Regions from separate parts of the Nocardiopsis gilva YIM 90087 genome, predicted to be linked through region 1. Evidence: riboswitches for the same ligand, from Rfam matches in the RefSeq annotation. Region 1 holds a riboswitch; the other holds the start of a gene.
What was found. A riboswitch is a leader RNA that binds a small molecule or an ion and turns the genes downstream of it on or off. The one in region 1 is predicted to bind cobalamin.

Region 1 (4,745 bases):
TTTGACGCCAGCTCGAGGGTGCGCACGCCGTTCGGGGAGAGGATCTCGACCCGGGCGCCGCGGGTCACCCACGCCAGATCGGCCCACACGGTGAAGCGGCAGGAATAGCGGGTACCCCGGTCGACGACGACCTCCGTCGCCTCCAACCGGAAGCCGTCCGTTTCCGCGATGAGTGTGCCCAGGCCCAGTCCTTCGACGACATCGAGCCGAGACCACACAGCGGGGTGATCGTTTCTGGCGGACATGACACCGTTCTACCTGTACGACCGATTACACAACAGCGTGCCCCCATCACCGATGCGTCACAACAGCAAAGAAGGACCCACCGGCGGGGGTACCGGTGGGTCCTGTCATTCGCGGGCGGCTGGGCTGGGCTTCTGGGCTCAGACGGTGGCCTTGGCTTCGCCGTCCACGCGGTCGAAGTCGTCCTCCATCTGCTGGCTGGCCCGGCCCAGGTTGTTGAAGACGGCGATCGCGATGAGGCTGACGACCACGGCCGGAACCATCGCGTACAAGTCGGTGTGCATGACCCGGGCGTCGAGCTCGGTCCAGATGACCGCCGTGGCACCGCCGCCGACCATGCCGGCGAGCGCGCCCCCGCGGTTCATCTTGCGCCAGTACAGGGAGAGCAGGATGACGGGGCCGAACCCGGCGCCGAACCCGGCCCAGGCGTAGCCGACCAGCTCCATGATCGTCTGGTTGCCCGACAGCGCGATGGCCGCGGCGGCCACGGCCACGCCCACGACCGCGGCGCGGCTGATCCACACCAGCTTCATGGGCGAGGCCTCGCGGTTGACGAACGCCCGGTAGCCGTCCTCGGTGATCGCGGAGGAGGCGACCAGGAGCTGGGAGTCGGCGGTGCTCATGACCGCGGCCAGGATGGCGGCGAGCAGCAGCCCGGCCACCCACGGGTTCATCAGCGCGCTGATGAGCGAGGGGAAGACCTGCTCGGCGTCCTCCAGCGGGGTGTCGAAGAAGACGACGCCGGTGAAGCCGACGAGCAGCGCCAGGGCCATGGCGGTGACCGCCCAGCCGACGCTGATGACGGCGGCCTGCGGGACGGCCTTGGCCGAGCGGATGCCCATGAAGCGGGCGAGGATGTGCGGCTGGCCGAGGTAGCCGATGCCCCAGGCGAGACCGGAGATGATGGCGATGGGCGCGAGCGCGTCCCCGAGGTTCGTGCCCTCGACGCCGCCGAGCATGCTGCCGAAGTCGACCTCGTGGCCGGCGGACGGGTCGGTCATGACGACGATGATCGCCACGATCGGCACGACGAGCAGCGCGAGCCACATCATCACGGCCTGGATGACGTCGGTGTAGCTGACCGCGAGGAAACCGCCGAGGAAGGTGTAGAGGACGACGATCGAGACGCCGACGATGATCGCGACGGCCGACGGCATGTCGAAGACCTTCTCGAACAGACCGCCCATGGCGACCAGGCCGGAGGCGACGTAGAAGAGGTAGAAGAGCAGGATCAGGATGGCCGAGGCGCCGCGCAGGACACCGCTGTGGTCACCGAAGCGGTTCTCCAGGTAGGAGGAGAGGGTCAGCGAGTTGGACTCGCCGCCGTTGCGCGCGTCGGTGGCGCGCTCGGTGTAGACGCGCAGCCGACCGGCGATCAGGTACCAGCTGGCCGCGAAGCCGATGGCGAGGCCCACGGCGATCCACGCCTCGCCGAGGCCGGAGAGGTAGATCGCGCCGGGAAGCCCCAGCAGCAGCCACGCGCTGAAGTCGCTGGCGTTCGCGCTCAGGCCCGCCACCCAGCTGTTCAGCTGGCGGCCGCCGAGGACGAAGTCGGACAGGGACGTTGTCCGCTTGTAGACCCAGAGACCGATCGCGACCATCGCCACGAAGTACATGGCGAAGGTGGCGGTCGAGGCCACCATCGAACTGCTCACTCGGCTCCCCTCTTTTCTCTGCTCGTCGGGATCACGGGAATTGACCGAATCCTGACGCGCGAGTGAAAGGTGTGGCAATGACCGATATGGACTTAGTCACTACTTCGAGACCTGGCCGATGCGTTCGTCGTCCATGCTTGTCGAACCGGCCATGCGTCTCCCCTACACCTTGTCTGATCGGACATTTACCGTAACGAAGGGTACATATAGGCAGGTCGGGCACTTTACCTCTCGATGACCTTTCGCCCGCAAGTGTCCAAGATCACGATCGGGACACCACGTCGCCCAGTACGGGTACGTGCAGCTCCTGGGCCCTACGATCGCCTGTGGCGACGGAAACCAGGAAGCCGGTGCGAGTCCGGCACGGTCCCGCCACTGTGACCGGGGAGTCGAGCCCACGGATGGCCACGGCGCGCAGGCGCTGGAAGGCCGGGTGAGGCGATGATCCGGGAGTCAGGAGACTGGGCCGTCGCGACACCGTCGACCAGGGGCGCGGACCCCGGGACGAGCGGGCACACAGCCCTGTTCGCAGGGGCGCCCGCGCATCCCACCGCGCCCGGACCCGCGAGAGGACCGGACGTGCCCAAGATCCCCCGCCCCTTCACCACCTTCCCACCCTTCGCCCGCCCCCTGTCGGCCCGGGGTACCGCATCGACGTCGTCGGCGACAGCCACGGCAGCGGCCGCATCGGCCCTGGTCGTCGCGCTCACCGGCTGCGGTAGCGGGGCGTCGGACGCCACGGACGACCCCACCGCAGCCTCCCCGGAAGGTTTCCCCGTCACCATCGCCAACTGCGGCACCGATGTCGTCATCGACGCGCCGCCGGAGCGCGTGGTGACCATGAACCAGCACGCCACCGAGGTGATGCTGGCGCTCGGCTTGGAGGACCGGCTGGTGGGCACGGCGTATCTGGACGACGCGGTACTGCCGGAGTTCCAGGAGGCCTACGACGCGGTCCCGGTCCTCGCCGACGAGTACCCCTCGTTCGAACAGGTGCTGGAGGCCGACCCGGACTTCGTCTACGCGGGTTTCGGGAGCAGCGCCTTGGATGACGCCGAGGGGCGGGGCCGGGAGGCGATGGCCGATGCCGGGATCGCGACCTACGAGAACATCGAGCAGTGCACCGACAACGTCACCATGGAGACCGTCTCCACCGAGATCGACAACATCGCGTTGATCTTCGGGGTCGAGGATCGCGCGGACGAGGTCAACGACGACATCACGGCACGGGTGGACGAAGCCCGGAAGCGGCTGGCGGACGTTGACCCGGTGGACGTGGTCGTCGTCGACTCCATCGACTCGACCGTCTCCACCGCGGGCGGCAACGGCATCGGCACCGAGATCATCGAGCGCGCCGGAGGCCGCAACGTCTTCGACGACGTCGACAAGGTCTTCGCCGACGTCTCCGTCGAACAGGTCGCCGAGCGCTCCCCCGACGCGATCCTCATCTACGACTACGGCGAGACGCCGGTGGAGGAGAAGAAGCGGGCACTGCTGGAGAACCCCACGCTCGCCGACGTCCCGGCGATCAAGGAGGAGCGGTTCGCGGTGCTCCCGCTGTCTTCGGCGGTGGTGGGCGTCCGGGCCGGCGACGCCGTCTACGACGTCGCCGAGCAGCTGCATCCGGACGCGTTCTGAGCCGGGGCATGCGACAGCACACGCGGTCCGCCGCCGACACCGCAGTGGACTCCGCCGTTGATCCGCCCGCTGAGGACCAGTACGGCGATCCGCAGCGGGACGGACAGCGGCGGACACTCCTGGGGCGGCGCGTCCCGCGCCGCCTCCCCGTGTCCATCGTGGTTCCGGCCCTTGTCGCAGCGCTGCCGCTTGCTGTGACGTTCGGCGTCGTCGCCGGGTCGGTGGGGATCTCCGTCGCCGAGACCTGGCGCATCCTGGCGCACCAGATCGTCCCCGGAGCCATCGACCCGACCTGGTCGGTGGCCCACGAGCGGATCGTGCTGACGGCCCGGCTGCCCCGGGTCCTGCTGGCCGCCCTGGTAGGGGCCGGACTCGCGATGGTCGGCGCGGTGTTGCAGACGCTGGTGCGCAACCCCTTGGCCGACCCGCTCCTGCTGGGGGTGTCCTCGGGCGCCACCTTCGGCGCGGTGCTCGTGACGATCGCGGGCATCACCGTGGCCGGTACGTACTCGGTCCCGCTGGCGGCCTTCCTCGGGGCTCTGACCGCACTGGTGGCCGTCTACTCCGTGGCGCGGACGAGCGGCAGGATGACCAGCACCCGACTCATCCTGTCCGGTGTCGTGGTCGGCCAGGTGCTGCAGGCCGCCGCGAACCTGATCATCATGCTGTCGGGCCAGCCCCACGCCGCCAAGCAGGTCATGCGCTGGACCCTCGGCGGACTGGGCGGCAGCACGTGGGACATGCTTCCGCTGCCAGCGGCCACGGTGCTCATCGTCCTGCTCCTCATCGCCGCCCAGACCACCGCGCTCAACGTCTTCCAGCTCGGCGACGACATGGCGACGGGCATCGGCCTGCACGCCGACCGGTTCCGCGTTCTGATGTTCGTACTGATCTCACTGGCCATCGGCGTCATGGTGGCGGTGAGCGGCCCGATCGGCTTCGTCGGCCTGATGATGCCGCACATCGCCCGCTTCCTCGTGGGCTCCGACCACCGCCGTTTCCTCCCGGTCGCCACCCTCCTCGGCGCGGTCTTCCTCATCCTCGCCGACCTCGCCGCCCGCACGCTGGCGTCCCCTGAGGAGATCCCGGTGGGCATCCTCACGGCCCTGTGCGGGGCGCCGTTCTTCCTGTGGCTGATGCGGCGGGATGCCCGTAGATCATGAGGCCGGAGGAAACAGCTGATCCCCGTCGGCCCCCTGCCGCCATGTG
Region 2 (4,745 bases), 2.0 Mb from region 1:
GGGAGGCAACCTCACATCCAGTGGGGCCCTACCTGCAAGCTCGGGACTTCAGTCCCGAGAAGCTGACACACGCTCGCGACCTCCGCGGTTCCGGTCTGTAGTCGACCTCGTTATAATTAGAACACCAGTTCGAATTAGTGCCTACTCTTCCCCGCGGGCCGACGGCTTTCGCGCACCGCCGGTGCGGGCGCGTACGCGACGAGGGGAGTGGCCCGGTGGCACGTGTCTACGGTGTGCCCATCACGGTGGCCGAGCGGGAGGGGCGGCCGCGGCGCTTCACCTGGGACGGACGGATCTACACGGTGCGGCGGATCATCGACCACTGGGTCACGCTGCGCACCGACTGGGCGGTCGGGGCGCGCGACCGGCTGCCTCGGCGCACATTCTGGCGCGTGGAGGCGGGCTCCGGGCGCGGCCCGGGCGTCTATGAGCTGCGGCATGACTCCGAGAGCGGTCAGTGGCTGCTGGCGCGGGTCTGGGACTGACCCGCGCTACTTCACCTTTCGGTCGAGCCAGGCCAGGAACTCCTGATCAGAGAGGAAGACCCGGCTTCGGCTTCCCGCTCTTTCGCCTGCCACTCCTCGCTCCAGAACCATTCCTGATCCCGGGCCACGGGGATCCGGCGGGTGGCGTCTCCCGGTCGCTGTGGCTCTACCCCCATGACCACCCCGCCCTCGGGCGCTCCATCGACCTGACGCTGACGCTGCTCACCATTCGCCTGATCGCCATGTTGATCATGATCTCCTGCTGCCACGCGCCTTGTGGGGGTTTTCGGGGATTCCTGGGGAAAAGTTGCGGTGACGGGGGAGGCGTTCTCCCCACGGGCCACCCTCGGTCACCCGAGCACCATTTCGCGCAGGGCGCGCAGGCCGGGTTCGTCGCGGACTCCGGCGACGAGGAGGGTGGTGACCGGGCTGTCGCGCCACGCCTGGAGGCGTTCGGCGATGCGGGGGAGCGGGCCGACCAGGGAGAGGCCGTCGGCCAGCTCGTCGGGGACGGCGTCCACCGCCTCCTCGCGGCGTCCGGCCAGGAACAGCTCCTGCACCTTGTACGCGGCTTCGGCGAACCCCATCCGAACGAACACGTTGAGGTGGAAGTTCTCGTCGCGGGCGCCCATGCCGCCGATGTAGAAGGCGAGCGGAATCTTGGCGGTGCGCAGCGCCTCGGCGGTGTCCTCGTGCGGGAGCACGGTGACCGTGCAGGCGATGTCGAAGCCGTCGGGGGCCGCGGCGAGCGCGTCGGCGTACACGCCGGGGCTGATCTCCGGGTGGTAGAAGAGGGGCGTCCAGCCATCGGCGATCTCGGCGGCCAGGGCGACGTTCTTCGGCCCCTCGGCGCCCAGGTAGACGGGGATGTCCGGGCGCAGCGGGCGGGTGATGGACTTCAGCGGCTTGCCCAGCCTGGTTCCGCCCGGATAGGGGAGCGGGTAGTGCGGTCCCTCGGAGGTGGCCGGTGCCTCGCGGCGCCAGACCTGGCGCATGATGTCCAGGTATTCCCGGGTCCGTGCCAGCGGGCGCGGGAACGGCTGCCCGTACCAGCCCTCGACGACCTGCGGGCCGGACACCCCGATCCCGAGCCGGAGGCGCCCGCCGGAGAGGTGGTCGAGGGTCAGCGCGTGCATGGCGGTGGCGACCGGGGTGCGCGCGGAGAGCTGCACGATCCCGGTGCCCAGCCCGATTCGTTCGGTCCGTGCGCCGTACCAGGTCAGAGGGGTGAACGCGTCGGACCCGTAGGCTTCGGCGGTCCACACCGACTCATATCCGAGGGCCTCGGCGGCCCGCACCGTCTCGGTGGCGTCATCGGCGCTGGCGCCCCAGTAGCCCACCGCGATTCCCAGTTTCAGGTCCGTGGTCACGTGCGCTCCTTCGCTCGCTGAAGGACGTCGGCGTCTGGGGCGCATAGTAGAACTGGTTTCAGTTTCTGGATAGGGGCGCCCGAAAGCCCGGCTCCGGGATGGCACCCAACACGCGTGTGCCATTCTGGTGGGCGGTGCCGACGTCGGCGGTGCGACCTCGCGCGGGTCTGCCGCCGCACGCAGGAACCCGGTGTGAATCCGGGGCGGTCCCGCCACTGTGACCAGGGAGCGGACCCGCGACCAACGCCACTGCCGGACGCGACCGGTGGGAAGGCGGCGGGGACGCGGCGATCTGGGAGCCAGGAGACTGCTCGGCACCACGACAAACCCCTATGGGCGTGGACTCCCGAGGAAGGACTGACCCGCGTGAGCGCTTCCGCTCGCTACCCCTTCAGCGCGGTCGTCGGCATGGACGACCTGAAACTGGCGCTGCTGATCAACGCCGTGTCCCCGGCGGTCGGCGGTGTCCTGGTCCGAGGCGAGAAGGGCACCGCGAAATCGACCGTCGTGCGCGCCCTCGCGGCGCTCCTGCCCGACCTCGACGTCGTCGACGGCTGCCGCTTCGCCTGCGATCCCGCTGACCCCGACCCAGGCTGCCCCGACGGGCCGCACGCGCGGGACGTCGTGCCCGCTGAGCGCGACGCGCGCCTCGTGGAGCTTCCGGTCGGTGCGAGCGAGGACCGCCTCGTGGGCTCGCTCGACATCGAACGGGCGCTCACGGAAGGCGTGAAAGCGTTCGAGCCGGGCCTGCTCGCCGCGGCCCACCGCGGCGTGCTCTACGTCGACGAGGTCAACCTGCTCCACGACCACCTCGTGGACCTGCTGTTGGACGCGGCGGCGATGGGCAGGTCGCACGTCGAGCGCGAGGGCGTCTCGGTCGCGCACGCCGCCCGGTTCCTGCTGGTCGGCACGATGAACCCGGAGGAGGGCGAGCTGCGCCCGCAGCTCCTGGACCGGTTCGGCCTCACGGTCGAGGTCGCGGCCACCCGCGAGCCGTCCGAGCGCGCCGACGTGGTCCGCCGCCGCCTCGCCTTCGAGACCGACCCTGACGCCTTCGCCGCCGGGTACGCGCGCGAGGACGACGAACTCGCGGAGCACATCCGCGCGGCCCGCAAACGGCTGCCCGGGGTCGTCCTCACCGACGCGGCCCTTCGCCAGGTCACGGCCGTGTGCGCGGCCTTCGAGGTCGATGGTCTGCGCGCCGACATCGTCACGGCCCGCGCGGCCATGGCGCTGGCCGCCTGGCGGGACCACATCGAGGTGACGTCCGACGACGTGCGCGACGCGGCCCGGCTCGCCCTGCCGCACCGGCGCCGCCGCGATCCCTTCGACGCCCCCGACCTCGACGAGGACCGGCTGCAGGAGGCGCTCGACCAGGCGGGTGATGCCGACCCAAAAGGCCGTGAGGACACCCCGGAGGAGCCGGGGAGTCCCGACGACGGCGATGGGTCGGACGACAGTCCGCAGGAGAGCCAGGACAGCCAGGAGAGCCACGACGGCTCGGACACCGAGGACGCCCCCGCGCCGTCGCCGTCCTCGCCTGACTCCGGCGACCAGCAGGGGGAAGAGCAGGAAAGCTCCCCCTCGGGGCCGGGACAGCAGACGGGCGACACCACGAGCGAGGCGGGGGAGCCCTACCGCCCGCGGCTGTTCAGCGTCTCCGGGATCGGCCACGGGACCCCCGGCCGCCGTTCCCGCGCCGAGACGCCGTACGGCAGGACATCGGGGTCCCGTCCGCCGCGAGAACGCGTCGGGACGCTGCACCTGATCGAGACGCTGCGGGCGGCGGCACCCCACCAGCGGGCCCGGGGCCGCAACGGCCCCGGGCTCCGACTGGAAGGGTCGGACCTGCGGGAGGCCGTCCGCGAGGGGCGCGAGGGCAACCTCGTGCTGTTCTGCGTGGACGCCAGCGGATCGATGGCGGCGCGGCAGCGCATGCGCGCCGTCAAGGGCGCGGTGCTCAGCCTCCTGCTCGACGCCTACCAGCGGCGCGACAAGGTCGGGCTGGTCACCTTCCGTGGGCGGGGCGCCGAACTCGACCTGCCGCCCACCTCGTCGGTCGAGGCGGGCGCGCGCCGCCTGCGCGAGCTGCGTACCGGTGGGCGCACGCCGCTGGCAGCGGGGCTGCTGCGCTCGGCCGACGTACTGCGCGTCGAGCGCCTGCGCGACCCGATGCGCCGCCCGCTGTTGGTCGTCGTCACCGACGGTCGGGCCACGCAGGGCGGACTCGACGACGCCCTGCGCGCCGGGGCGTGGATCGGTGCTCAGGGTGTGGAGAGCGTCATCGTCGACTGCGAGTCGGGCGTGGTGCGCCTAGGGTTGGCCGCGCGGCTGGCCGCCACCATGGGCGGGACCACGGTCCGACTGGATGAACTGGGAGCCGACGCGCTGAGCGGACTGGTCCGGCACACACGCCACCGCGCCGCGTGACCCTACACGCGCCGTAGAAGACAAACCACCAGCGACAGACAAGGACCCACGACAGATGCCGCAGGGCAAACCGTCCTACGTCCCCGACGACGGACTCACGACGCGGCAACGGCGCAACCGGCCGCTGCTGATCGTGCACACCGGCACAGGGAAGGGCAAGTCGACTGCCGCGTTCGGCCTGGCCACACGCGGGTGGGCGCAGGGCTGGGACATCGGGGTGTTCCAGTTCGTGAAGTCCGCGAAGTGGCGGATCGGCGAGGAGAAGGCGCTGCGCGTCCTGGGCAACACCTCCGAGGGCGGCAAGGTCACCTGGAACAAGATGGGGGAGGGCTGGTCCTGGATCCAGCGCCCCGGCACCGAGCAGGACCACGCCGCCGACGCGGCCGAGGGCTGGAACCAGATCAAACGCGACCTGACCGCGGAGACGTATCGGCTCTACGTGCTCGACGAGTTCACCTAC

Region 2: it holds a riboswitch for cobalamin, as region 1 does, so the genes downstream of both, CDO52_RS09820 (putative cobaltochelatase) here and CDO52_RS00560 (ABC transporter substrate-binding protein) in region 1, are expected to answer to the same signal.

Annotation. Positions count from the first base shown of each region.
Region 1 covers NZ_CP022753.1:96,076-100,820, forward strand. The annotation lists gene CDO52_RS00550 (putative glycolipid-binding domain-containing protein) at 1-245, opposite strand, end outside; gene putP (sodium/proline symporter PutP) at 384-1,886, opposite strand; cobalamin riboswitch at 2,203-2,382, shown strand; gene CDO52_RS00560 (ABC transporter substrate-binding protein) at 2,478-3,536, shown strand; gene CDO52_RS00565 (FecCD family ABC transporter permease) at 3,545-4,699, shown strand.
Region 2 covers NZ_CP022753.1:2,125,176-2,129,920, forward strand. The annotation lists gene CDO52_RS09810 (DUF6504 family protein) at 216-485, shown strand; gene CDO52_RS09815 (LLM class F420-dependent oxidoreductase) at 836-1,855, opposite strand; cobalamin riboswitch at 2,036-2,165, shown strand; gene CDO52_RS09820 (putative cobaltochelatase) at 2,222-4,285, shown strand; partial or broken gene cobO (cob(I)yrinic acid a,c-diamide adenosyltransferase) at 4,338-4,745, shown strand, end outside.